One region of the Pseudomonas sp. C9-3 genome, then DNA from elsewhere that is predicted to be linked to it. Evidence: riboswitches for the same ligand, from Rfam matches in the RefSeq annotation. Region 1 holds a riboswitch; each other region holds the start of a gene.
The links. Region 1 has a riboswitch for cobalamin ahead of cobO (cob(I)yrinic acid a,c-diamide adenosyltransferase). Riboswitches for the same ligand answer to the same signal wherever they lie in the genome.

Region 1 (9,327 bases):
AGCGCTTGCAAGTGCAGCTCCGGGTAGCCGCCGGGCAGATAGAGGCTGTCCACCTCCGGCAGTAATTCGTCACGCAGCGGCGAAAAGAACACCAGTTCGGCGCCCAGCTCGCGCAACAGATCGAGGTTGGCCTGATAGAGGAAGGCAAAGGCGTTGTCTCGCGCCACGCCAATGCGCACGCCGTCGAGGCGGGAAGACTCGCTACGAGGTTCGGGCGCGGCGAAGCTCACCGGCGCCGGCAACTCGGTGCTGGCACTGGCGGCCAGGGCATCGGCGGCGGCGTCCAGGCGTGCGTCGAGGTCGGCCAGTTCGTCGGCCTGCACCAGCCCGAGATGACGGCTGGGCAACTCGACCTCGGTGTCGCGCGGCAGCGCGCCATACCAGCGAATCCATTCCGGCAGGCTGTCACGCACCAGGTCGCGGTGGCGCTGGCTGCCGATGCGGTTGGCGAGCACGCCGGAGAACGGCAGGTCGCTCTGGTAGGTGGCCATGCCGACGGCCATCGCGCCGAAGGTCTGGGCCATGGACTGGCCATTGATCACCGCCATCACCGGCACGTTGAAGCGCCGCGCAAGATCGGCGGCCGAGGGCGAGCCATCGAACAGGCCCATCACGCCTTCGATGAGAATCAGGTCGGCCTCACCGGCCGCCTCCCAGAGCAACCGGCGGCTTTCGCCCTCGCCGACCATCCACAGGTCCAACTGATAGACCGGCGCGCCGCTGGCGCGGGCGAGGATCATCGGGTCGAGGAAGTCCGGGCCGCACTTGAACACCCGCACCTTGCGCCCGAGGCGCGTGTGCAGGCGCGCCAGGGCAGCGGTCACGGTGGTCTTGCCCTGCCCGGAGGCGGGAGCGGCGATCAGCAGTGCAGGGCATTGGCGAGAGGTCATCGGGCGCGCTCCGCCACAACGGGATGCATCAGAACTCCACCCCTTTCTGCGCCTTGATGCCAGCCTTGAAGGCATGTTTCACCAGGCCCATCTCGGTCACGGTATCGGCGGCCTCGACCATGGCCGGTTGCACGCCACGGCCGGTGGCGACCACATGCTGCATCGGCGGGCGGGCGGCAATGTCGGCGAGCACGGTGTCCAGCTCCAGATAGCCGTGCTTGAGGGCGATGTTCACCTCGTCCAGCACCACCAGGCCGACTTGCGGGTCGCTCAGCAGTTGGCGTGCCACATCCCAGGCAGCCTGTGCCTTGGCGATGTCGCGCTGGCGATCCTGGGTTTCCCAGGTAAAGCCTTCGCCCATGACATGGAAGCTGACTTCCTCGGGGAAGCGGCGGAAGAACGCCTCCTCGCCGGTGGTCGCAGCCCCCTTGATGAACTGCACCACCCCGACCTTCATGCCGTGGCCCAGCGCGCGGGCGACCATGCCGAAGGCCGAGCTGCTCTTGCCCTTGCCGTTGCCGCTGTTGACCAGGAACACACCGCGTTCGCCCTGGGCCTGGGCGATCTTCTCGTCGATCACCGATTTCTTGCGCTGCATGCGCGAACGGTGGCGTTCGTCCTTTTCAGGGGATTCAGTCATGGGGTTTGCCTCTAGAAAGGGAGCGCGCAGGCGCCAGCTCGCTGGCCGGGCGGCAGCGAGCGGAGAATGGGATGGGCAGGAACGAACCGCCGGCATGCGTCGGCGCCATGCGGTAAAAGCCGCTCGGCGCGAAAGCCGTCGGCTTGGGAAACAGGGAATTCACCTGAAGGATTCTCCGCCGCTCTCACCCGCGCGGCACTGACCAGTCGGGGCAGGCGGAGGACATCGAACGCGCGGCGCCAGGGAGCGCCACGACGATCGGCAGCGCCTCCCGCGATGCCATGCGATGCAGCAGGCCGGTCTCCGGGCTTGCGAGTGGAAGCGCCTGGCGTTTCCGAAAGAACCGCGCCTTCCCATGCCAGTGGCACAGTGGCGGATGCGGTTCGAAGCTCGCTTACCGTTGCGGGGGCAGCGCCGGAATGCTCGATTGATCATCGAATTCACCGGCTTCCCTGTTTCACCCTCGACTTGCGCCGCGGGCACCTGAAGCAGGCGCGCAGCTTAGTGGCTGGCGGGCTGGGGCGTCAATTGAACAGACTGTCGCCGGGGCCCACCCGTAGAACCGCCAGGGCTCTAAAAAGGGTCACACAAGTCAAGTGGTCAGGCCGCTCAACTTCGCTAGAATGCGAATCATGACGACGACTGCCCAACCCGGCCAGCTTCAGCTCGACACCTCCGCGACCCCGTCCCTGATGCACATCAGCGGCGACTGGACACTCGCGCACTTCACCACGCTGCAAGCCCAGGTCGCCGCCCAGCGCAACGCCGAGTCCCCCGCCGAGCTGGATTTCGCCGGCCTTGGCGCGCTGGATACCGCCGGCGCCGCACTGCTCGCCGAGATCATCGGCGGCGCGCGCATGAGCCAGCTCGATCAGATTGCCCGCAACCTCCCCGCCGAGCGCCAGGCGCTGCTGCGCACGGTGGGCAGCGCCATTACCCAGTGCCGGCTGGACGAGAAGGGCCCGGCACCGGGCAACGCGCTAGTCGACGTGCTGGAGCGCATCGGCGTCGCCACCCTGACGTTCAAGGACCACCTGATCGGCGTACTCGGCTTCATCGGCCTGACCCTGCAAACCCTGGTGCGCAACCTGTTCCGGCCGCGTCGCTGGCGACTGACCGCACTGGCCGCGCATATGGAAGAAACCGGCCTGGACGCCGTGCCCATCGTCGCCCTGCTCACCTTCATGGTCGGCGCGGTGGTGGCCTTCCTCGGCGCCACGGTGCTGCAGAAATTCGGCGCGCAGATCTATACCGTCGACCTGGTGGGCTTCTCCTTCCTGCGTGAATTCGGCGTGCTGCTCACCGCGATCCTGCTCGCTGGCCGCACCGCCAGCGCCTTCACCGCGCAGATCGGCTCGATGAAGGCCAACCAGGAGATCGACGCCATCCAGGCCCTGGGCCTCGACCCCGTGGAGCTGCTGGTGCTGCCGCGCGTGCTGGCGCTGCTGCTGACCCTGCCGATGCTGACCTTCCTGGCGATGATTTCCGGCATCTTCGGCGGCGGCGTGGTCTGCGCGCTGAGCCTGGACATCTCGCCACGCATGTTCCTCTACATGCTGCAGAACGACATCGCCGTACAGCACTTCCTGGTCGGTATCGTCAAAGCCCCGGTATTTGCCTTCATCATCGCCGTGATTGGCTGCCTGGAAGGCTTCCGCGTCAGCGGCAGCGCCCAGTCGGTGGGCGAGCACACGACTTCCAGCGTGGTCCAGTCGATCTTCGTGGTAATCCTGCTGGATGCGATGTTCGCGCTGTTCTTCATGGAGATGGGCTGGTGAGCGAACCGATCATTGTCGTCCGCGACCTGGCCAACCGCTTCGGCACCCACGCCGTGCACGAGCATCTCGACCTCGATGTGATGAAGGGCGAGATACTCGGCGTGGTCGGCGGCTCGGGCACCGGCAAGTCAGTACTGCTACGCAGTATCATCGGCCTGCGCCAGCCCAGCGAAGGCAGCGTCCACGTGTTCGGGCAGAACCTGCCGGCGCTGCCGCCGCTGGAGCGCTCGAAGCTCGAACGACGCTTTGGCGTGCTGTTCCAGAACGGCGCGCTGTTCTCCTCGCTGACCGTGAGCGAGAACATCTGCCTGCCACTGATCGAGCACGCCGGCCTGTCGCGCAGCGACGCCGAGTTCATGGCCAAGGTGAAGATTTCCCTTGCCGGCCTGCCGCCGGACGCAGGGGCCAAGTATCCCGCCGAACTGTCCGGCGGGATGGTCAAGCGCGCCGCCCTGGCCCGCGCCCTGGCGCTGGACCCGGACATCCTGTTCCTCGACGAACCCACCGCCGGCCTCGACCCCATCGGCGCGGCGGCCTTCGACCAACTCATCCTGACCCTGCGCGACGCCTTCGGTCTCACCGTGTTCCTGGTCACCCACGACCTGGACACCCTCTACACCATCTGCGACCGCGTCGCCGTGCTCTCGCAGAAGCGGGTGCTGGTGGTCGGCCCGCTGGACCAGGTCGCCCAGACCGACGACGCCTGGGTACAGGATTATTTCCACGGCCCACGCGGCCGTGCCGCGCTGCAGGCCACCGAACACCTGCGGGAGGAAAGCTGAATGGAAACCCGTGCCCATCACGTGCTGATCGGCCTGTTCACGCTCGTGGTATCTATCGGTGCGCTGCTCTTCGCGCTCTGGCTGGCGCAATCGAGCAACGACCAGCGCTACAAGATCTACGACGTGATCTTCAGCGAGGCGGTGACCGGCCTGTCCGAAGGCGGCACCGTCCAGTACAGCGGCATCCGCGTCGGCGACGTGGTCTCGCTGCGCCTGGACCCGAATGACCCGCGCAAGGTCCGCGCGCGCATCCGCGTCTACGACAGCACGCCGATCCGCGAGGACACGCGCGCCAAGCTGGCCCTTACCGGCGTCACCGGCCAGGCCATCATCCAGCTCTCCAGCGCCGGCCAGGACAGCCCGCCACTGGAGGCCAAGGATGGCGAAATCCCGGTGATCAAGACCATCCCGTCGCCCTTCGCCAAGCTTCTGGCCAACGGCGAGGACATCGCCACCAACATCAACAACCTGATCAACAACGTGAACCGCATGTTCTCCCAGGAGAACGTCGACCGCATCAGCCGCACCCTGGACCACATCGACCAGGCCACCGGCGTGGTCGCCGAACAGCGCGACGACATCCGTCGGACCTTCAAGGAACTGGCCGCCGCCAGCGAGCAGGCGCGCGTCACCCTGGCCAATGCCAGCCAGTTGCTCGACCGCGCGAACCAGACCCTGGGCGGCAAGGGCCAGACGATTCTCGACGACACCCAGAAGACCCTTGCGTCCCTGCGCGCCAGCAGCGAACGGGTAGAGCAATTGCTGAACAGCAACTACGACTCGGTGAACGGCGGCCTCAATGGCCTGGGCGAGATCGGCCCGGCGATCCGTGAACTGCGCTCCACCCTGGAAGACCTGCGCGGCGTCACCCGTCGCCTGCAGGAGAACCCCACCGGCTACCTGCTCGGCCGCGAGCGCAACAAGGAGTTCCAGCCATGACCGCCCTTCCCCGCCTGCTCGGCGTCGCCACTCTGGTTGGTCTGCTGGGCGCCTGCTCGATCCTGCCGAAAGCGGAAAGCCCGGACTTCTACCTGCTGCCGGCCACCCAGCAACCCGCGCGCGGCAGCGCGGCGGTGAACTGGTCGCTGCGGGTCAGCGCGCCTACCGCCAGCCTGGCGCTGGACAGCAACCGCATCGCCGTGGTCCCGCAGGGCAACCAGCTGAGCAGCTACCAGGGGGCACGCTGGAGCAACCGTGCGCCGGGCCTGTTGCGTGACCGCCTGCTCGACGCCTTCACCGCCAACGGCAGCATCCGCGCCCTGAGTAGCGACGAAACCAGCCTGCAAGCCGACCTCGACCTGACGGGCGAGCTACGCGCCTTCCAGAGCGAGTACCAGAGCGGTAAACCGGTGATCCACATCCGCTACGACGCCCGCCTGGTGCGCACGCTCGGCCAGCGCATCGTCGCCTCGCGCAGCTTCGAGGTCAGCCAGCCGGTGGATGGCAAGCAGGTGCCCGAAGTGGTCAGCGCCTTCGGCAAGGCCGCCGATCAGCTTTCCGCGCAGGTAGTGGAGTGGACACTGCAACAAGGGCAGCGGCAACACACCACATCACCCTCCACTCCCTGATCAAAAAGGCCGGCGAAAGTCGGCCTTTTTGATGGCCCCCAGGGATAGCCGAATCCGGCGGAACCTTCCTTTACGAAATCCGCTCATATTTTGTACAAAATCTGCACAACATCTGTCGGAGCATCAGTGCCCCGCGGATAGCATTTACGTATCAGGCAAGATACATTTCCGCGCCCCGCCGGGCCAGCCGGCGGCGGTGTCCAATTTTCTCGCGTGGTGCTGTCCGACTTGCAGCGCCCGATTTGCAGTTCGAGGAATCTTCGTTGCGCAGTCCAGGCAGTTTCCGCCACGACATCAACGGCCTGCGGGCCTGGGCGGTTGTCGCGGTGGTCTTGTATCACTTTGGTATCAGCGGCTTTACCGGCGGCTTCGTCGGCGTGGATGTCTTCTTCGTCATCTCCGGCTACCTGATGACCGGCATCATCCTTGGTGCGCTGGCTGCCCCAGCCGGTTTCTCCTTCTGGAACTTCTACCTCGCCCGTGCGCGCCGCATCCTGCCGGCGCTACTGGCACTCTGTGCGGTGCTGTTGGCCCTGGGCTGGTTCTTCCTGTTGCCCTCGGATTACCAGCGACTGGGCAAGCATGTGTGGGGCAGCGTGCTGTTCACCTCCAACCGCATGTTCATGAAGGAGGCCGGCTATTTCGATGTGGCCTCCCATGACAAGTGGCTGCTGCACACCTGGTCACTGTCCGTGGAGTGGCAGTTCTACCTGCTATTCCCACTGCTGCTGGTGGCCGCGTGGCGATGGCTCGGCGGGCACCGCTGGTTGCTGGCGCTGCTCGGTTCGGTGGCGTTGGCCTCTCTGGGCTACTGCGTCCTGCTGGCCGACAAGAACCCTTCACAGGCGTTCTACTTCTTCCCCTCCCGTGCCTGGGAGCTGCTGGCCGGCGGTGTCATCTTCCTGATCCAGGCACGCTGGCAACTCAGCGCACGCCAAAGCGTATGGATAGAGCGTGCCGGCATGGGATTGATCATCGGCTCGCTGCTGCTCATCACACCGGAGATGAGCTGGCCTGGCCTGCTGAGCCTGATCCCGGTCAGCGGCGCCGCGCTGGTGCTGCTGGCACGGCGTGACGATGCCAGGCTGACCGCCAATGGCATAGCGCAATGGCTGGGAATCCGCTCTTACTCGATCTATCTCTGGCATTGGCCGGTAGTAGTGGCCCTGGCCTACCTGGAGCTGTCCCGACAGCCAATGGCAATCGCCGCCGGCCTGGCGCTGACGCTGATACTGGGGCACCTGTCCTATCACTGGGTGGAGCAGCCCAGCGGCCGCCGCCTCGGCAACCTGCGGCCAATGGCAGCAACTGCCGCTGTGGTCGGCGCCATGCTGGTGGTGATAGGGCCGGCAAAGGTGGTGCGCAAGGCGGACTTTGTGAATCGCCTGCCCGAAGCCGTGCAACGCGTGGACGACGAGCGCGATAACCGCAACCCGCGCCTGGACGAATGCGACGCCAAGACCGAATGCCAGTACGGCGGCCCGAACACCCGTGCCATCGTACTGGGCGACAGCCACGCCCAGGCCATCGTGAACGCCATCGTCGCCAGCCTGCCATCCCCCAACGACGGCGTACTGTTCATCGGCACCAGCGGCTGCCCGATCATCTTCGGCGCCCAACTGGACACGCCCAAACAGGAAATCTGCCAGAAGATTCTCGGCCGCCTGCAACAACGCCAGGCCGGTCTCCTGCCGGGCACCCCGGTGATCGTGATCAACCGGGCGTCCTATTACCTCTTCGGTGGCCTGGTAGGTGAGGCGGACGAGACACCGAACAAACCCAAGCTGTATTTCGACGAACCCGAGGACACCGCCAGTAAGGCGCTGTTGGCCGAATACCGCGAGCACTACGTGGCCACCGCCTGCGCGCTGGCGGCGAATCATCCGCTGTACCTGGTGCGTCCGACCCCGGAAATGGGCGTGCGGGTGCCGGAGGCCATGGGCCGAGCCATGCTGCTCAAGCGTGAGCGCAAGCTGTCCGTGAGCCAGCAGACCTACCGGCAGCGCAACGCCTTCGTCAGTCAGGTACAGGATCTTGCGGGCAAGCAGTGCGGCGCCCATCTTCTGGACCCGATACCTTACCTGTGCGATGGCCAGCAGTGCTCGGCCAGCCGCGATGGCCGCCCGCTGTACTACGACGACGATCACCTGAGCGAATTCGGCAATCGCCTGCTAGTGCCGATGTTCCAGCCGATCTTCGCGGAGCGTCTTGCCGGTGAAGGACATGCCGCCTCGCCCCGGAAGGCGGAGCAATCGCCGCTCTGACCGGCGACTAGCCGCACTGCAATCGACAAGAGCCCGGCATCCGCCGGGCTCTTGATTCAATGGCAGTGATAGGGACTTTCACCTTCCAGTTCCTGGTCCGACTCCACGTCCCTGATGGTGACGATAGCCTTCGGGTAGACCGAGCACAGTGAGTTGCGCACGGTGTAGATGCCGCTGCCGTGGGCGAGGAACTTGCCCTTGCTCAGCTCCTTGCCCGACTCATCGTGAGCGGTGACCTCGTAGTTGCCGGTCATGGTGATGCAGCCGGCGAGCGCCAGCAGCGAGAAAATGGGAACGAGGACTTTCATTGATTCTCCTTTGACGCGAGGCGCCTCTCCAGCCATGGCATAGGGGGTGCGCAGCTGTCGATCCTTGACGTGTTCGCGAGAGCGGGAAATTGCCAGCCGACCTGGCCCGGCAGATGCGAATACGACCTGAAACGGTCGTCGCAGTTCAGCCAGCGCTCCCCGCAAGAGCGCTGGTTGACGGAGTTTCAGATGAGAGGCTGCCTCAGCGCTTGCCCATCGAGCGACGCGAACCGCGCGGGTGCGGCGGGCGGAACTCGGCCTTGTCGTGAGCCTTGCGGTGCTGATAGGCGGACGCAGCCTGCTTCTGTGCAGCAAGCGCAGCCTTGGCCAGCTCGGCCAGGGAAAGTTTGGGTTGTTCCTGCGCGTTATCGGCGCTGTCGTCGCGGGGTGGTTGCTGGGAGGACGTCATGGGTAGACCGGTTCTGAAAGTGTCGAAACGGCGCACATGATAGCCGATGTCGCCCTCTTCCGGCTGCCTGCCCGCACGAGTGGTGCAGGCAGAGTGTTCAGTTCGGCAGGAGATGCCATCAGCTCGGTGGGAAGAGCGTGTCCGGGCGGGTCACGTACTCGGTCGCTTCCGCCTCGGTCATCACCCAGATCTGGCTGATCCGGCTATCCAGGCCCATCTTGATGCCGACGAACTTCCCGGTGATATTCGGCAGCATGCCGTAAACCATGAAGCGATTGGTCTCGTCGCGGATACGGATGGACACCGACAGCGGATAGCTGATGGTCTTCTCATACAGGCCGATGGTGATGACCCGGCGCAGCAGGCTCGGTTTCGGTCGCTTCAGGGTGATCACCGGATACACCGCACTGTCGACGAAGCCCACCATCATCCCCGAGGGAATCACCCGGTCGGCCAGCGCCGGGCTGCTCAGCCCCAGCATCAGGGCCAGTGCGCCGAGCAACCGGAAAGTCCAGCGTTGCATCGAAGCGCGTGAAGGTACTGCTGAAGTCATCGGATTTCCCGCCCTGGTTTTCCTGCTTTCGTTATCGCCCGGTTGAAGACTCCGGATCTGAGCGTGGAGCGTAGCGGTTCGCCGAGCCGCTGTCCGCACATTGATTCACAGCCTCCGGAGATTCCCAGGGCGAGA
Region 2 (9,327 bases), 2.5 Mb from region 1:
GTGGCGATCTACTCCACCTTCCTGCAGCGCGGCTACGACCAGTTGATCCACGACGTCGCGGTGCAGAACCTCGACGTGCTGTTCGCCATCGACCGCGCCGGCCTGGTGGGCGAGGACGGCCCGACCCACGCCGGCAGCTTCGACCTCTCCTACCTGCGCTGCATCCCCGGCATGCTGGTGATGACCCCCAGTGACGAGAACGAACTGCGCAAGCTGCTCACCACCGGCCATCACTTCGAAGGCCCGGCGGCGGTACGCTACCCGCGCGGCACCGGCCCGAACGCCGCCATCGAAGCCGAGCTGGCACCGGTGGAAATCGGCAAGGGCGTGGTGCGCCGCGAAGGCAAGGCCGGCAAGGTCGCCTTCCTGGTGTTCGGCGTGCAGCTGGCCGAGGCACTGAAAGTCGCCGAACAGTTCGACGCCACGGTCGCCGACATGCGCTTCGTCAAGCCGCTGGACGAGGAACTGGTGCGCCAGCTGGCCGCCAGCCACGAGTTGCTGGTGACCATCGAGGAGAACTCGGTGATGGGTGGCGCCGGCGCCGCCGTCAGCGAATTCCTCGCCCGCGAGAATATCCAGCAGCCGATCCTGCACCTGGGCCTGCCGGACTACTACGTCGAGCATGCCAAGCCTGCGCAGATGCTGGCGGAGTGCGGTCTGGACGCTGCCGGCATCGAAGCCGCGCTACGTGCGCGCCTGCACGTCCTCGGCGACCGCTGAGCACATCCCTCGTCCTGAGTATTGCCAGCCACGGGCGCACCTACTAAGGTGCGCCCGTTTTCGTTCGAGGTAACGGGAAGCAGGTGAAAGACCTGCGCTGCCCCCGCAACGGTAACCGACGCACTCCCCCAGGGAGCGCAGCATCGCCATGGCCACTGCTCTTGTGGGAAGGCGGCGATGTGACGTCGGCAGCCCGGAGACCGCCCTCGACACGCCCCGACAGGTGTTGCGGAGGGCCGCACCGTCAAGTGCGGCCTGCCGCCCTTGCCACGCCCTCCTCGAAAGTCATCCGCCCGCTTTTGAGGACGCTCCATGAAACTGACCCGACTCGCCCTGGCCACCAGCCTGCTGCCCGGCCTGGCGTTCGCCGCCGACGACATCTACCGGCTCTCCGACCAGGTGATCACCTCCGCGCGCCAGGCCCAGCCGCGCGCCGAAGCCACCTCGGCCAACAGCGTGTTCACCCGCGCCGACATCGAGCGCCTGCAGGTGCGCAGCGTCCCTGACCTGCTCGCCCGTGTACCCGGCGTGCAGATGGGTAGCTCCGGCGGCGTGGTCTCGTACTCCGTGCGCGGCACCAGCACCGCGCAGACCCTGGTGCTGGTGGACGGCCAGCGCATCGCCTCGGCCAGCAGCGGCATTGCCCGCCTGGACTACCTGAGCATCGATAGCATCGAGCGCGTCGAAGTGACCCGTGGCCCGCGCTCGGCGCTGTACGGCGCCGACGCCATTGGCGGCGTCATCCAGATCTTCACCCGCCGCGGCGAAGCCGGCCTGCACCCGGAAGTCCGCCTGGCCGCCGGCAGCCACGACACCTTCGAGCGTAGCCTGAGCCTCTCCGGCGGCAACGAGCAGACCCGCTACAACCTCGGCGGCAGCCTGGACGAGAGCCAGGGCTGGGACCGCACCAGCGACAACGTCGGCGCCGACAACGACCACGACGCCCAGCGCAACAAGGCCGTGCACCTGAACCTGGACCATCGCTTCAGCGACGACTGGAAGGCCGGCCTGAACCTCAACGATCAGCGCGGCAAGAACGAGTACGACGACGCCTACAACTTCGAGCCGGGCTCGCCCCGCGACGAATTCCGCGTCAGCAGCTACAGCGCCTATCTCGACGGCCAGATCACCAACATGTGGAACAGCCGCCTGGAGCTGGGCCGCAGCTTCGACCGCAACAAGGCCGTGGGCGCGGCCGACAGCTGGAACAATGGCACGCTGGAAACCACCCGCCACTCGGCGAGCTGGATCAACCGACTGCAACTGGACGAGTCCAATCAACTGGCCCTGGGCGCCGACTGGTACGAAGACAAGGTCGACGGCAGCACCGACTTCGCCGAGGACCAGCGCAGCAACCGCGCCTTCTTCGCCCAGCACAGCTTCAAGGGCGACAACTTCGGCACCGAGCTGGGCATCCGCCACGACAACAACCAGGCCTACGGCAGCCAGAACAGCTGGAACGCCGCCTTCAGCCTGCCGGTCGGCGACAACCAGACCTGGATCGCCAGCTACGGCGAAGGCTTCCGCGCACCGACCTTCAGCGACCTCTACTACCCCGGCGCGAGCAATCCGGACCTGAAGGCCGAGACCTCGAAGACCTACGAGCTGCAATGGCGCGGCGACATCGAAGGCACGCACCTGGAAGCCTCGCTGTACCGCACCGAGGTCGACGACCTGATCGCCTGGGACAGCACCAGCAACCAGCCGGAGAACATCAACAAGGCGCGCATCAATGGCTTCGAGGCCAGCGTTGCCCGCGAAGTACTGGGCTGGCAGACCGCGCTCGGCCTGAGTCTGATCGACCCGCGCGACCGCGACACCGGCCACACCCTGCCCTACCGTGCCCGCCGCACCCTGAGCCTGGATCTGGATCGCCAGTTCGGCGCGTTCGGCGTCGGCGGCACCTGGCGCGCGGTCAGCCAGCGCTACGACGACGCGGCCAACACCCGCGAACTCTCCGGCTACGGCGTGCTCGACCTGCGCACCAGTTGGCTGGCCAGCGACGAAGTCCGCTTCGACCTGAAGCTGGATAACGCCCTGGACCGCGACTACACCCTCGGCGACTACCTGCGCCCGACCAGCCCGAGCGACTACATGGGCGAGGCCCGCCCCTACCGCGAACCAGGCCGTACCGCACTGCTGGCGGTAACCTGGACGCCGGAGCTGTAAGAAAAGCGGCCTGGCGGCCCCTCACCCTAACCCTCTCCCGGAGGGAGAGGGAACTGACCTGGCGTCCGGCGAACGCCGTGCCCCCCGGCAACGCCGAACGGCCCCCTCTCCCTTTGGGAGAGGGCTGGGGTGAGGGGAGGAGCCCCAGCACCGATGCCAATCAGGCCACCATAGGAGCGGATTCATCCGCGATGCCCAATCGCGCACGGGCAGACATCCACGGCGGCCCGGTGCAGGAGCCCGCTCGCAAGCAGCGGATTAAACCAGTACCCCCGCCATCCGCCCCAGCTCCGCGCAGTCCTGCGCGTGCCAGTCGGTCAGCTCGGGCCAGGGATTCTCAGCAAGATTCACCAGCGCACTGTGCGCCCCAGCCGCACGCGCGCAGTCGAGGTCGAAGCGGTAGTCGCCGACCATCAGCATCTTCTGCGGCGCCACGTCCCAGCGCGCGGCCAGGCGCAGCAGGCCATCCGGGCTTGGCTTGGGGTCGGCCTCGCCACGACCGAGAACATCCTCGGTCAGGAAGCAGTCACCAATACCGATGGCCGCCAGCGTGATCAGCGCCAGCTCGTGGGCATTGCGCGTCAGGATGCCCAGGCGGTAGCCCGCAGCATGCAGCGCACGCACCAGTTCCACCGCACCCGGCGCCGCTTTGGACGCCACCGCCAGCTCGCGCTCGTGCTCCAGCAGCCAGGCGTGCTTGGCCGCTGCCTCATCCTCCGGCAGCGCGGCCAGGTGGGTGAGGATGTCGTGCTCCTGGGGAATCCCCAGCGCGCGCTTGATCGCCGGAAAATCGTGCACCGCCAGGGTCAGGGTGCCGTCCATGTCGAACACCCAATGACGGATATCCCCAAGCCTCATGCCCAGTCCTCGCGGCGGCGGATCAGGCCCTCCTGGGTCGAGGAAGCGACCAGCTGGCCATCACGGTTGAAGATGCTGCCGCGCACGAAGCCACGGCCATTGCCGGCCCAGGGGCTGTCGATCGCATAGAGCAGCCACTCGTCCGCGCGCAGGTCGCGGTGGAACCACACGGAATGGTCGATGGTGGCGACCTGCATGTCCTTCTGCCACACCGAGCGGCCGTGGGGCAGCAGCGAGGTGGTGAGGAAGCCGAAGTCCGAGGCATAGGCGAGGATGTACTTGTGCAGCGCCGGCACGTCCGGCAGCTTGCCGTCGGCGCGCAGCCAGAGGTACTTGATCGGCTCGCCGACCTCGGGGTCGTAAGGGTCGTTCTCGGTCACCGGGCGGATTTCGATGGGCTTGGGATAGAGCAGCTTGTCGCGAATGCGCTCGGGGAACTGCGCGGCGCTGCGCTTCTTGAGCTCCTGATCGGTCGGCAGGTTCTCCGGGCCGACCACCTCGGGCATGGTGATCTGGTGCTCGAAGCCTTCCTCGTCGGTCTGGAACGAGGTGCTCAGGGCGAAGATCGGCTGGCCCTTCTGGATCGCGGTGACGCGGCGGGTGCTGAAGGTGCCGCCGTCGCGCACGCGGTCGACCTGGTAGACGACCGGCTTGCTGGCGTCGCCCGGACGCAGGAAGTAGCCGTGCATCGAGTGCACATGGCGCTCCGGGTCGACGGTCTGGCTGGCCGCCGACAGCGCCTGGCCGAGTACCTGCCCGCCGTAGAGCTGGCGGAACCCGAGGTCCTGGCTCGTGCCGCGGAACAGGTTCTCTTCGATCTGTTCCAGGCTCAGCAGAGCCACCAGGTTGTCCAGGATCTGGGTCATGCGCGTTGTTTCCTCAATTGCGGTCTTGCTGAAGTGGGAGTCGGCGTGGCGACGGATAAGCGGGAAGGCTGGTGAGCCGTTCATCCCAGACCGCGCGGCCAATGGTGAAATGATAGAGGCTGACCGGGCAGTCCGGACCCCCTTCCAGCAGTTGGTGTACTGCCGGATCGAAATAGCAGCCGATGCCGGTGCCCGACAGGCCCGCCGCTTCGGCTTCCAGGTAGAGCAGTTGGCCGACCTGCCCGGCTTCCCAGTACAGGCGCGGATAAGTCCAGGCGCCCACGGTCAGCACGGTGCCGAGGTCGGCGAGCATGGCGAAGGCGACGCAACCGTCGCTGGCGATGTCCTGCCCACAGGACAGGAACGCCGACAGCCCGCGTGCATCACCGGACAACAGGCGGTACAGCGGCACACCGCTCTCCGCCACCGGCTGCCACAGGTAGTCCTCGCGCAACCCCCCCGCCTCGCGACCACTGCGGCCCAGCCAGTACAGGCCCGGCTCCAGGCCCTGGACGCGGTGGACGAACAGCAGCAGGTCGACACGCGCCGGCTCGCCGGTGCAAGCGAACGGCACGGGCGAGCGCTCCGGCATCAAGCGCTGCAGCCAGGCATACAGCAGTTCGGCGCGAATGCCGCTGCGGCCATCCATGGACTGCGCGCTGCGCCGACGATGCAGAATCGGGCGCAACGGCAGGCCGGGGTTATCCACAGCGGGATCGGCATTCGCGGCGCTCCATTGGCCGGCGGGCAACGCGGGCGCGCGGCACAAATGGTGCACGCGCTCCAGCTCCGGCCAGTGGCGATAGTCGCGGGACAGACGATTGGGCGTGCCGTCCAGCGGCAACTCGGCAAGGCCCTTGAGCAGTGAGTCGGGCAATGGGAATTCGGCCGGCTGCGCCGGGCCGATCCATAGCAGTGCGTCGGCGAACTCATGCTCGCTGAAGCCTTCACGGTCGAGACCGATCAGCGCATCCAGCCGTGATTCGGCAATGCCGCGCAACAGGCGCACCTCCCAACCCTGGATCGCCGCGGCGATGCCCAGGCAGGCCAGCGCGTGGCCCAGGTCATGATTGCAGTAGCGGTAGGCGCGCTCGCCGTACTTCCAGGCCTCGCGCCAGGGAATGCTCGCCAGCGCCAGCAGGAAACCACCCGCCGGCAGCGCATCGTTCAAGGCTTTGGCCAGCGGCGCGGGCAGCTCGGCGCGCACCTCCAGCACGTGTTCGTCGGCGCTGTAGTGCACCAGCAGCGCAGCGTTATCCACAGCGCCGGAGGGCAGCAGCAGATAGGCCTCGGTCGGGTGCAGATTGCCGCTGGACGGGTTGACCCGCAGCGCCCAGCGGTTGCCGCCGGCCTCCTTCCACGCCGAGATCGCCAGGCTGTCGTAGAGCAGCTGCGAAACGCTGACAAGGCTCAGTGGCGCCGGTTGGCCGATGGGGCCGGCGAAGACACCGTCATACCCCGGCGACTCTTCCTGCGGCCGGTGCAGCAACTCGATGCAGCGCGCCCCCGCATAGCGGCGGAAGGCGGCCGGCTGGGTCGCCCAGTCGAGCTGGCCGGGGCCGGGGGCGAAGCGCTCCGGGCGATGGCTGCTCAGTTCGTGGTAGGCGCGCACGCCGTCTTCCGGCTTCATGGGCGGCAAATCCGGTACAACACATGGGGGCGCAAGGCGTGGCCTTCCGGCAGGCGCGGGTGCTCGAAGTCGCCGGCTTCATCGCGAATCATCCCCAGGCGCTGCATCAAGCCCTGGGACGGCAGGTTGGCCGGCACGGTGAAGGCCACCACTTCCTCCAGCTGCAACTGCTCGAAAGCGAAATCCAGCGCGGCGCGGGCCGCTTCCAAGGCATAGCCCTGGCGCCAGTAGGCGACGTTGAAGCGCCAGCCGATCTCCACTGCGGGCGTGAAGGCCGCCTCGAAGGACACCCGCGCCAGCCCGAGCACGCCGATGAACGCACCATCCTCGCGGCGCTCGACTATCCACTGGCCGAAGCCATGCTCGTCGAAATGCTGGAGGATGCGCGCGGCCAGCAGGTCGCTCTCCTCGCGGCTCATGCAGGCGGGGAAATGGCGCATCACCTGTGTGTCGGCGTTCAACGCGGCGAAGGGCGCAAGGTCCTCGGTGCGCCAGGGGCGCAGCAGCAGGCGCTCGGTAGTCAGGCTCGGGATATCCATGGTCGGCATCACGCGTCGGTAAAGGTGACCATGATACCCGCCCACGGACCTGTAGGCGGCAATCCGTCAGACCAGGCGCAATCGATTCAGCAACGAGCGCCATCATCTGGTATTTTTCTCCTACCTTCGCTGTCGGTCACTGCCTTGACCGTGCTCTCGCAGACAGCCGCGCCGCCACGGCGCACCTCAAAAAGACCAAGGAAACCCAATGACGACCTCCACCACCGGACTGCAACGCAGTACGGCCCTGGTGCTTTTCGCCCTTGCTGTCGGCGGCTTCGCCATCGGCACCACCGAATTCGCCACCATGAGCCTGCTGCCCTACTTCGCCCCGGCGCTGGGCATCGACGCCCCCACCGCCGGCCACGTGATCAGCGCCTACGCCCTGGGTGTGGTGGTCGGTGCGCCGCTGCTGGCGGTGCTCGGCGCGCGCCTGCCGCGTCGTACCCTGCTGGTACTGCTGATGGCGCTGTTCGCTGTCGGCAATGGCCTCAGCGCACTGGCGCCGACCTACCACTGGATGCTGCTGTTCCGCTTCATCAGCGGCCTGCCCCACGGCGCCTACTTCGGCATCGCCGCGCTGGCCGCCGCCTCCATCGTGCCGCCGCACCGGCGCACCGTGGCAGTCGGGCGGATGTTCCTCGGCCTCACCGTCGCCACCATCATCGGCGTGCCGCTGGCCAACTGGCTGAGCCAGGCCGTGGGCTGGCGCTGGAGCTTCGCCCTGGTCGCGGCACTGGGCGTGCTGACCATGATCTGCGTGCGCCTGCTCGCGCCCTACTCGCCCGCCGAGCCGGACTCCAGCCCGCTGCGCGAGCTGGGTGCGCTCAAGCGCGGGCAGGTCTGGCTGACCCTGGGCATCGGCGCCATCGGCTTCGGCGGCCTGTTCGCGGTGTACACCTACCTGGCCGACATCCTCGGCGCCGTCACCCACGTCTCGCCGAGCATCGTGCCGCTGGTGATGGCGGTGTTCGGCATCGGCATGACCCTGGGCAACCTGTTCATCCCGGTACTCGCCGACCGCGCCGTGATGCCCACCGCCGGTGGCCTGCTGGTGTGGAGTGCGGTGGTGCTGGCGATCTTCCCGTTCACCGCCGGGAACATCTGGACCATCTCCATCTGCGTGTTCTTCGTCGGCTTCGGCGGCGCCCTGGGCACCGTGCTGCAGACCCGCCTGATGGACGTCGCCGAAGACGCCCAGGGCCTGGCCGCGGCGCTGAACCATTCGGCGTTCAACTTCGCCAACGCCCTGGGCCCATACCTCGGCGGCCTGGCCCTGGCGGCCGGCTTCGGCTGGACCTCGCCGGGCTGGGTCGGCAGCCTGCTGGCCATCGGCGGCTTCGTGCTGTGGTCGGTCTCGGTGGTCACCAGCCGAAGCGCGCAACGCAACACCGCCCTCTCCAACGAAGGCTGATCCAGAAGGGCCGGCGCCATGCCGGCCCTTTCGTCCGTGCACGAGCTCGGCGTACCCTTGTCGCCATGCCGCTGCCCCTGGTCTACCACGACGACTACAGTCCGCCCTTCCCGGACAATCACCGCTTCCCCATGGAGAAGTTCCGCCTGCTGCGCGACCACCTGGTGGACAGCGCCCTGGTGAGCGACGCCGAGCTGCTGCGTCCGGAACTCTGCCCTGTGGATATCCTCGCCCTGGCCCACGACCGCGATTACATCGAGCGCTATTGCAGCGGCGAGATGAGCCGCGAAGAACTGCGCCGCCTCGGCCTGCCCTGGAGCGAAGCGCTGGCCCGGCGCACCGTGCGTGCGGTCGGCGGCTCGCTGCTGGCGGCCGAACTGGCGCTCGAACATGGCCTGGCCTGCCATCTGGCCGGCGGCACGCACCACGCGCATCATGACCACGCCTCGGGCTTCTGCATCTTCAACGATCTTGCCGTGATCAGCCTCTACCTGCTGGAAAGCGGCAAGGCCAATCGCGTGCTGATCTTCGACTGCGACGTGCACCAGGGCGATGGCACTGCACGCATCCTGGAGAACGTGCCGGACGCGGTGACCGTGTCACTGCACTGCGAGAAGAACTTCCCTGCGCGCAAGGCGCAGAGCGACTGGGACATTCCCCTGCCGCTGCACCTGGGCGATGCGGACTACCTGAAGGTAGTGGAGGAGGCGCTGGACTACCTGCTGCCGCTGTACCAGCCGGACATCGTGCTCTACGACGCCGGCGTGGACGTGCACAAGGACGATGCCCTGGGCTATCTGCAGCTGACCGATGCGGGATTGGCAGCGCGGGACGAGCACGTCATCCGCCGCTGCCTGGCCAGCGATATTCCGGTGGTCGGCGTGATCGGCGGGGGCTACGACAAGGACCGCCACGCGCTGGCCCGACGCCATGGCATCTTGCACCACAGCGCGGCGCGGGTAGCGCGCGAGCTTCAGTTGGCCCGGTAGCGCGAGTTGTTGGTGTCCATGCGCGAGGGCAGGCGCTGCTGTTCCCAACGCGCCAGCTCGTTGGCCGAAAAGCCCAGCAACGCACCGGCACGCAAACGGCAATCCTCACCGTAGTGCTTCTCGCAGAAGCGCATCACCTGTT
Region 3 (9,327 bases), 2.4 Mb from region 1:
CAGAAGGTGTTCTGGGAATTCCACCAGCTCAACAACCCCGAGCGCGACCGCAGCAAAGGCCTTGGCCTGGGGCTGGCCATCGTCCAGCGCACCGCCAGGTTGCTCGACCATCCGCTGGCGCTGCACTCGCGCGAAGGCCACGGCAGCGCCTTCATGATCAGCCTGCCCCGCGCCACCGCCGTGCAGCCACGCAAAGCGGAAATCCCGCCGCCGCGCACGGTGGTGGGCAGCGACAAGCTGATCTACGTGATCGAGGACGATGCGGAAAACCGCGAAGGCCTGCGCCTGCTGTTCCAGAGCTGGGAATACCGGCATGTCATCGTCGCCGACGTCGCCGACCTGCTGGCCGACCCGACCGCTGCCGCGCAGAAGCCGGACCTGATCATCAGCGACTATCGCCTGCGCGACCACCAGACCGGCATCGACGCCATCGCCCGCCTGCACGGGCACTACGAAGACGACTGGATCGCCGCCGTGCTGGTCACCGGCGACACCGACCCGCAGCTGCTCGCCCAGGCTTCGGCCCATGGCTGGCCGCTGCTGCACAAGCCGCTGGCAGCGGAGCAGCTGAAGGCGATGATCGATGAGCAGTTCAGTGAACTGGAGCCGCTGGACGATCCCCTGTAGGAACGCGGGAGCGGCTGGTTCCTGCTCACGAACGGACCTCGCCGATGACGCCAGCGTCAGGCAGTTCGCGAGCAAGCTCGCTCCTACGAAGAACGACTACGGGCGATACAGGTGCGCATGCCCCGCGCTGTACAGCGATGAGTCGGCGAAGCCTTCCGCCCCCAGCACCTTGCCCACCAGGATCAGCGCCGTGCGCTTGAAATCCTTTGCCGCGGCCTTTGCCAGAATATCGCCCAGCGTACCGGTGACCTGATCCTGGTCCGGCCAGCTCGCCCGGTGGATCACCGCGATGGGGCAATCGGCGCCGTAGTGCGGCAACAGTTCGGCGACGATGTTCGGCAACTGCCCCACGCCCAGGTGAATCGCCAGGGTCGCGCGGTGCTGCGCCAGTTCGGCAAGGGATTCGCCTTCGGGCATGCGTGTCTTGCTGGCGTAACGGGTGAGGATCAGCGTCTGTGAGATATCCGGCAGGGTCAGCTCGCAGCCGAGTATCGCTGCACAGGCAGAAGTGGCCGTGACGCCGGGAACGATCTCGTAGGGAATACCCAGTTCACGCAGGTGGCGAATCTGCTCGCCGATGGCGCCGTACAGTGAAGGGTCGCCGGAGTGCACGCGGGCAACGTCCTTGCCTTCGCCGTGGGCCTGCGCCAGCAGTGCAACAATTTCGTCCAGGTTCAGCTCGGCGGTATTCACCACGCGCTCGGCGCTATGACCCTCCAGTACCGCTGGCGGTACCAGCGAGCCGGCGTAGAGGATCACCGGGCAGGAACGGATCAGCCGCTGGCCCTTGACCGTGATGAGTTCCGGGTCGCCGGGGCCGGCGCCGATGAAATGGACCGTCATGGCTGCTCCTGTTCGGATTCGACGGGGATGAAGGCCAGCGCGCAGGTGGCCTGATCGCTGCGGCGCTTGCCCACCAGCAATCGCGCCGGCGCACCGGCCTGGGCTTCGGCCTGCAGCAGTGCCGCGGCTTCGGCCACGCTGGCAGCACCGATGGCCGTGCGGACCGTTTCGGATGTGCGGTCCAGGCGCGGTTCGCACGCGGCCAGTTGTTGCGGCGTGAACAGCGCCAGCGGCAGGTCGAGGGCGGCAGCCAGCGCCGTCAGTCCCTCCTCGTCGGCCTTCAGCGTGGCGCTGGCCAGCGCGGTGAGGTTCGACTCATCGAGACCGGCCTCGGCCAGCGTCTGCACCAGCAAGGCGCGCAGTTCATCGAGCGTGCAGCCGCGGCGGCAACCGAGGCCGGCAACCAGCGTCATCAGCAATCTCCCAAAAACAAAACCCCGCAGACGGCCGGGCCGCCTGCGGGGTCGAGCATAGCGCCTGGATCAGACCGACGGTGCGAAGCGACGGAACAACCAGGCAGCGACAAGGCCCAGGGCCGCCCAGAACACCGCGTTGGTGATCAGCGAGGCGACGATGAACTCGTGGGCGATGCTTTCCGGCGCGAGGCTGGAATGCACTTCCGGCTGCGGCGCGCCGATCACATGCGGCACCACCAGCAGGGCGATACCGATGCCACGCAGCGCCCAGTTGCGGCCGAACACCAGCAGCGCAAGGCCGCCAGCGGTGGCAGCGGCGGTGCCGATCCACCAGGTCTGGCGCAGGGTCAGATCGGCAGCGGCGGTGCCGGGCACCTCCGGCGGCAGGCCAAGGGACGGCGCCAGGGTGAACACGGCGAAACCGGCCAGGCCCCAGAGCAGGCCTTCGGAGGTCTTGCCCGGCGCACGCAGGGTGAACAGGCCAGCCAGCATCAGGGCGAAGCCCACCGCGACCACCAGGTTGCCGCCAGTGGTGGAGAGGATGCGCTGCCAGCCGTCTTCCGGCTCCCAGGCTTCCGCGTCGTGCTCGTGAGCGGCCGCTGCGCCTGCAGCGTGTTCATGGGCGTGCTCGTGGTTTTCTTCGACCAGCGCGGCAGCCGGTTCGGCTTTCTCGTAGGTTTCCGCCTTGAGGATCAGCGGGGATACCCACAGCAACTGGACCACAGTCAGCACCAGCGCCGCGATCAGACCGGCGAAACCGGCGGTCTGGGCGATACGTTTGATCATTTGCTCTTTCCTTTTCCTTCTCCGAACTCTCAAATCGAGCGAGCTAGAGCCAGGCAAGGCGGAGGGCCGGGGACGCAGAGTTGACTGTAGTCAATGAGCAGTCCACGACGATTCTCCAACGCTGCCTGGCCGACGCGCAGCCGATTGGACTCAGAACAGCGTCAGTGGCAGGGGAAGCCCGCACTGTGACGAGTATCGTGGGCGGCGTTGTGCACCGCATCGATGTGCGAGAAGCCGGCGAAATACACCAGCAGCGCACCGAGCAGGCTGGCGCCAACGGCCAGGCTGATGCGCTTGGAAAGGGGGATGGAAGTGCTCGACGCGTGCGTCAGGGTGCTGCTGGACATGAACGTTCCCTCTGGAAATCAAAGTAAGAGAACGCAGAGGTTGAACGCATTCGAACGCGCCGGAACGGCCGCGCCACGGCCTGCGCCCGCCCACCGCGGGTTTGCCAAAAACGAAGAATTCCAGGCCGGTCTCCGGGCTTGCGATGTCGGCCAGTGGCCAAGCGGGTCAACCTTCCCATGCCGGAGCACAGTGGCTACTGATGACCCTACGATCGCTTACCGTTGCGGGGGCAGCGCCGGACTGGTCCTTGCGGACGCACCGGCTTCCCGTTTCACCTCGCGCGCGTGGCGCGAGACACCTGAAACCGCGCTAGCTGACCACGAAGCCCTGCAAGCGTCAACCGATCCCCGGCGATTGACCGCCCCGCCGTCGCTGCGTAGCCTTCCTCCCTTCGAGGTTCTCCGGCGCTGGCCGGAGCTAAGAGGGAACGTGGAAATCTTCGGATGCGCCACGGCTGCCCCCGCAACTGTGAACAGCCTGTTCTTTCACGAGCCACTGCCGGCCACGGCGGGAAGGCGAGAGAACTCAAGAGGGCTGTGAGCCAGGAGACCTGCCTCGAGCAGTATCACGACAACCGGGCGGGGTGATCCGGTGGCGACCTTCGTTGCGCGGCGAACCCGCGCGCGCGCCCTTCATCCGCCCTCTCGCACCGCATCCTGCTCACGAGGCGCGCATGAAGACCCTGGCCAAACTCCCCGTCACCATCGTCACCGGCTTCCTTGGCGCCGGGAAGACCACCCTGCTCCGCCACATGCTGGATAACGCCGAAGGTCGCCGCATCGCGGTGATCGTCAACGAATTCGGCGAGCTGGGGATCGACGGCGAAATCCTCAAGCAGTGCTCCATCGGTTGCAGCGAAGAAGAAGCGGTCGGCCGCGTCTTCGAGCTGGCCAACGGCTGCCTGTGCTGCACCGTGCAGGAAGAATTCTTCCCGGTGATGCGCGAGCTGGTGGCGCGCCGTGGCGACCTCGATCAGATTCTCATCGAGACCTCGGGCCTGGCCCTGCCCAAGCCGCTGGTGCAAGCCTTCCAGTGGCCGGAAATCCGCAACGCCTGCACCGTTGACGCGGTGATCACCGTGGTCGACAGCCCGGCCGTGGCCGCCGGCACCTTTGCCGCCCATCCCGAGCAGGTGGACGAGCAGCGCAAGCAGGATCCGAACCTGGACCACGAATCGCCGCTGCACGAACTCTTCGAAGACCAACTCGCCAGCGCCGACCTGGTGGTGCTGAACAAGGCCGACCTGCTCGACGCCGACGCGCTCGCCCGCGTCCGCGCCGAAGTCGCCGAGGAGCTGCCGCCAGCGGTGAAGATCGTCGAAGCCAACTCCGGCCAGCTGCCGCTCTCCGTCCTGCTGGGTCTGAATGCCGAGGCCGAGCTGCACATCGACAGCCGCCCCACGCATCACGACCACGAAGGCCATGAAGACCACGACCACGACGAGTTCGACTCCTTCCACGTCGACCTGCCGGAAGTGGAGGAACGCGCCCTGCTCGACGCACTGAACGCGCTGGTCGAGCGCCATGCCGTGCTGCGCATCAAGGGCTTCGTCGCCATTCCCAGCAAGCCCATGCGCCTGCTGGTGCAGGGCGTCGGCAAGCGCTTCGACAAACACTTCGACCGCGCCTGGCGCAGCGATGAAACCCGTAGCACGCGCCTGGTGGTGATCGGCCAGGAGCTGGACCAGGCCACCATCGCCAACGAGCTGCGTACCGCCCTGGCGTAACACTGTTTTTGTAGGAGCGAGGGGGACGCCTAGTCCTTGCTCGCGAACCAACCCCGCAGCGGGGCGATGTTCGCGAGCAAGCTCGCTCCTACGAAGAGCCACCATCGAGCAAGCCCATGCACCTGCTGCGCACCCAACCCGGCGGCTTCGTCCCCGACGACGGCATCGCCGACCTGGCCCAGACGCCTGCCGACCTGGTGATTCTCTGCAGCGGCGATTCGCACCTGGCGCTGCTCGCCGAGGCCGCCCGCGAGCTGCCGGAGGACTACCCGAGCCTGCGCCTGGCCAACCCCATGCAACTGCAGAACCACGCCTCGGTGGACCTCTACGTCGACGAGGTACTGCAGCACGCCAAGGTCATCCTGATCTCCGTGCACGGTGGCGTCGGCTACTGGCGCTACGGCATGGAGCAACTGGCGGCGCTGGCCGAGCGCGGCATCACGCTGATCGCCGTACCCGGCGACGACAAGCCCGACCCCGAACTGACCGCGCTGTGCAATGTGCCCGCGCTGGACGCCGAGCGCCTGTGGCAGTACCTGCGCCAGGGCGGCCTGGACAATGCCCGGCAGTTCTTCGCCTGTCTCGCCACGCGCCATCTGCAACGCGACTACCCGTGGAGCGAACCGCAGACGCTGCCGCGCGTCGCGCTGTATCACCCGCAGACCGGCAGTTGCGACCTCGCCCGCTGGCAGGCCGACTGGCACCCGGAGTGCCCGGTGGCCGCCTTGCTGTTCTATCGCACGCACCTGCAGGCGGCGAATACCGGCTTCATCGATACCTTCTGCGAACGCCTGCAGGCCCAGGGCATCAATCCGCTACCCATCGCCGTCGCCAGCCTCAAGGAAGCTGCGTGCCTGGAAGCGGTGGAAAACCTGCTCGATAGCGCCGACGCCGAACTGATCATCAACACCACGGGTTTCGCCCAATCGAACCCGGAAGCGCCGCAGGACCGGCCGTTCCAGCGCGACGTGCCGGTGCTGCAAGCCATCTGCTCACTGGACAACCTCGACCTCTGGCGCGCCAACCCGCAGGGCCTCGGCCCCCGCGACCTGGCCATGCACATCGCGCTGCCGGAGCTGGATGGCCGCCTCATCACCCGGCCGATCAGCTTCAAGGGCCTGGCCTGGCGCAGCGAGCGCAGCCAGAGCGACGTGGTCTGCTACCTGCCGCACTGGCCGGGCATGGATTTCGTCGCTGAACTGGCGCGGCGCTGGATGCTGCTGGCGCGCAAGGCCAATGCCGACAAGCGCGTGGCGCTGATCCTGGCGAACTACCCGACCCGCGACGGCCGCATCGGCAATGGCGTGGGCCTCGATACGCCAGCCGCCGCGCTGAATATCCTCCGGGCGCTGGAGGCCCAGGGCTATCCCGTCGCCGGCCTGCCCGAGTCCGGCACCGCGCTGATCCACAGCCTGCTCGGCGGCGTCAGCAACGATCTCGACAGCCTCGACCTGCGGCCCTGCGCGCAGAGCCTGGCGCTGGACGACTACCTCGCCTGCTTCGCCCGCCTGCCCGAGGTCAACCAGCAAGCCGTGCGCGAACGCTGGGGCGAGCCTCAGCAGGACCCGATGTTCCGCAGCGGCCGGATGATGGTCGCCGGCCTGCGCTTCGGCCTCGGCTTCGTCGGCATCCAGCCGGCGCGCGGCTACCAGTTGGACGCGGCGGCGATCTACCACGATCCGTCGCTGGTGCCGCCCCACGGCTACCTCGCCTTCTACTTCTGGCTGCGCGAAGTGTTCGGCGCCGACGCATTGGTCCACGTCGGCAAGCACGGCAATCTGGAATGGCTGCCGGGCAAGGGCGTCGGTCTCTCCGAGGAGTGCTGGCCGGACGCGATCCTCGGCCCGCTGCCGAACCTCTACCCGTTCATCGTCAACGACCCCGGCGAAGGTGCCCAGGCCAAGCGCCGCGCCCAGGCGGTGATCATCGACCACCTGATGCCGCCGCTGACCCGTGCGGAAAACTACGGCCCGCTGCGCGACCTCGAACGCCTGGCCGACGAGTACTACGACGCCTCCCTGCTCGACCCGCGCCGCGCCAACGAACTGCGCGGCGACATCCTCACGCTGGTGCGCGACACCTCGCTGGACCGCGAGCTGGGCTTGCAGTTGAGCGACGACCCGGAAAGCTGGCTGCCGCAACTGGACGCCTACCTGTGCGACCTCAAGGAATCACAGATTCGCGATGGCCTGCATGTGTTCGGCGAATCGCCAGTGGGCGAACTGCGCCGTGACACACTGCTGTCGCTGGTGCGCATTCCACGCGGCGACGGACGCGGCGGCAACGCCAGCCTGCTGCGGGCGCTGAGCGAAGACCTGAAGCTCGGCCGCGATCCGCTGGAGGAAGCCTTCGCCGAGCCGTGGGAAGGTCCGCGCCCTGATGTGCTGACCGCCGTCAGTGACGAACCCTGGCGCAGCAATGGCGACACCCGCGAGCGCCTGGAGCTGTTCGCCCTGCGCCTGATCGATGGCTCGGCCAGCGCGCCCGGAGACGCCAGCGCGGCGGTCCTCGCGCAACTGCACCAGCAGATCGCGCCAACCCTCGACGCCTGCGGCGCCAGCGAGATCGGCCATCTGCTCGCCGGCCTCGCCGGCCGCTTCGTTCCGCCCGGCCCCAGCGGCGCGCCCAGCCGCGGGCGGGTCGACGTGCTGCCCACCGGGCGCAACTTCTTCACCGTGGACGTGCGTAACCTGCCCACGCCCACCGCCTTCCGCCTCGGCTTCCAATCCGCCAGCCGCCTGCTCGAACGCCACCTGCAGGACCACGGCGACCACCTGCGCCAGCTCGGCCTGTCGGTGTGGGGCACGGCGACCATGCGCACCGGCGGCGACGATATCGCCCAGGCGCTCGCGCTGCTCGGCGTGCGCCCGGTGTGGCAGGCCGGCAGCCAGCGCGTGGAGGATTTCGAGATCCTGCCGATCAGCCTGCTCGACCGCCCACGGGTGGACGTAACGCTACGGGTATCCGGCTTCTTCCGCGATGCCTTCGCCAACCTGATCCGCCTGTTCGACGCCGCCGTGCAGGCGGTCGCCGCGCTGGACGAGCCGGACGACCTGAACCCGCTGGCCGCCCGGGTGCGTGCCGATCAGGCACGCCTGCTCAGCGAGGGCCTGGAAAGCGACGAAGCCCGCCGCCAGGCCGGCTGGCGCATCTTCGGTGCGCAACCCGGCGCGTACGGTGCCGGCGTGCAGGGCGTGATTGAGTCGCGCCAGTGGGACAGCCGCGCCGACCTCGCCGAGGCCTACCTGAACTGGGGCGGCTACGCCTACGGTGCCGGCGATGACGGCACCCCGGCGCGCGAGCGCTTCGCCCAGCGCCTGTCCGGCCTGCAGGCGGTGCTGCACAACCAGGACAACCGCGAGCACGACATCCTCGATTCCAACGACTACTACCAGTTCCAGGGCGGCATGCTGGCCGCCGCCGAGGTCATCCAGGGGCAATCACTTTCCAGCTACCACGGCGACCACAGCCAGCCGGACGACCCGCGCATCCGTACCCTCAAGGAAGAACTCGGCCGCGTGGTGCGTTCCCGTGCGGTGAACCCGAAATGGATCGCCGGGATGAAGCGCCACGGCTACAAAGGCGCCTTCGAACTGGCAGCGACGGTGGACTACCTGTTCGCCTTCGACGCCACCAGCGAACTGGTCGACGACCACCAATACCGCCTGCTGGCCGACGCCTACCTGCTGGACGACGACACCCGCGAGTTCATCCGCCAGCACAACCCCGAAGCCCTGCGCGACATCGCCGAACGCCTGGTGGAGGCGCAGCAGCGCGGGTTGTGGGAAGAGCCGGGGGAATACCGAGAGGTGCTGGAGAACCTGCTGGTGGATAGCGAAGAGCAGTGAGGGATTCCCAGCTGGCGTGGGGGCGGACTCCGTCCGCGATAGGATTGCCGCGCGCCGGATACCATCGCGGACGAAGTCCCCTCTTACACAAGTGCGGAGTGGCGCATTGACCTGTAGGAGCGAGCTTGCTCGCGAACCCGCCCAGCTTCGAAGCGGCCGGGAAACTCGTTCGCGAGCAAGCTCGCTCCTACAGGAATGCCTCAGCTGCGACGCAGGCGCTCGGCCGCGTTCAGCAACAACGCCTCGGTACCGCTCCAGCCGAGGCAACCATCAGTGATCGACACGCCGTAGCGCAGCTCGCCGGACAGCGGCTGGCAGCCGTCGAACAGGTGACTCTCCAGCATCACACCACGCAGCGAGCCGTCGCCGGCCAGGCGCTGGTCAAGCACGCTGTCCAGCACCGCCGGCTGGCGCAGCGGGTCCTTGCCGCTGTTGGCGTGGCTGCAATCGACCATGATGCTCGGATCGAGGCCGAGCTTTTCCAGCCCCTGGCGAATCTGCTGCACGCTGGCCGCATCGAAGTTCGGCCCGGCGTGGCCGCCGCGCAGCACCAGATGGGTGTCCGGGTTGCCCTGGGTCTGCACCAACGACGGGCGGCCCTGCGCGTCGATGCCGAAGTGCTGGTGCGGGTGCGCCGCCGAGCGCATGGCGTCGGTGGCGATGCCGATGCTGCCATCGGTGCCGTTCTTGAAGCCCACCGGCAGATCGAGACCACTGACCATCTCGCGGTGCA

Region 2: linked by a shared signal. The riboswitch ahead of RS899_RS00270 (TonB-dependent receptor domain-containing protein) and the one ahead of cobO (cob(I)yrinic acid a,c-diamide adenosyltransferase) in region 1 are both predicted to bind cobalamin.
Region 3: linked by a shared signal. The riboswitch ahead of RS899_RS30515 (CbtB domain-containing protein) and the one ahead of cobO (cob(I)yrinic acid a,c-diamide adenosyltransferase) in region 1 are both predicted to bind cobalamin.

Annotation. Positions count from the first base shown of each region.
Region 1 covers NZ_CP135919.1:4,265,080-4,274,406, forward strand. The annotation lists gene RS899_RS19530 (cobyrinate a,c-diamide synthase) at 1-890, opposite strand, end outside; gene cobO (cob(I)yrinic acid a,c-diamide adenosyltransferase) at 919-1,530, opposite strand; cobalamin riboswitch at 1,808-2,032, opposite strand; gene RS899_RS19540 (MlaE family lipid ABC transporter permease subunit) at 2,163-3,308, shown strand; gene RS899_RS19545 (ABC transporter ATP-binding protein) at 3,305-4,090, shown strand; gene RS899_RS19550 (MlaD family protein) at 4,091-5,029, shown strand; gene RS899_RS19555 (ABC-type transport auxiliary lipoprotein family protein) at 5,026-5,658, shown strand; gene RS899_RS19560 (acyltransferase family protein) at 5,922-7,922, shown strand; gene RS899_RS19565 (hypothetical protein) at 7,979-8,230, opposite strand; gene RS899_RS19570 (hypothetical protein) at 8,433-8,639, opposite strand; gene RS899_RS19575 (hypothetical protein) at 8,758-9,162, opposite strand.
Region 2 covers NZ_CP135919.1:48,339-57,665, reverse strand. The annotation lists gene dxs (1-deoxy-D-xylulose-5-phosphate synthase) at 1-720, shown strand, start outside; cobalamin riboswitch at 740-943, shown strand; gene RS899_RS00270 (TonB-dependent receptor domain-containing protein) at 1,033-2,889, shown strand; gene RS899_RS00265 (HAD family hydrolase) at 3,148-3,747, opposite strand; gene tesB (acyl-CoA thioesterase II) at 3,744-4,613, opposite strand; gene RS899_RS00255 (nitroreductase family protein) at 4,627-6,243, opposite strand; gene RS899_RS00250 (GNAT family N-acetyltransferase) at 6,240-6,782, opposite strand; gene RS899_RS00245 (MFS transporter) at 6,991-8,196, shown strand; gene RS899_RS00240 (histone deacetylase family protein) at 8,262-9,185, shown strand; gene RS899_RS00235 (hypothetical protein) at 9,170-9,327, opposite strand, start outside.
Region 3 covers NZ_CP135919.1:6,626,219-6,635,545, reverse strand. The annotation lists gene RS899_RS30535 (hybrid sensor histidine kinase/response regulator) at 1-627, shown strand, start outside; gene cobM (precorrin-4 C(11)-methyltransferase) at 724-1,470, opposite strand; gene RS899_RS30525 (cobalamin biosynthesis protein) at 1,467-1,883, opposite strand; gene RS899_RS30520 (CbtA family protein) at 1,953-2,672, opposite strand; gene RS899_RS30515 (CbtB domain-containing protein) at 2,834-3,019, opposite strand; cobalamin riboswitch at 3,126-3,337, opposite strand; cobalamin riboswitch at 3,398-3,592, shown strand; gene cobW (cobalamin biosynthesis protein CobW) at 3,694-4,746, shown strand; gene cobN (cobaltochelatase subunit CobN) at 4,863-8,594, shown strand; gene RS899_RS30500 (3-deoxy-7-phosphoheptulonate synthase) at 8,795-9,327, opposite strand, start outside.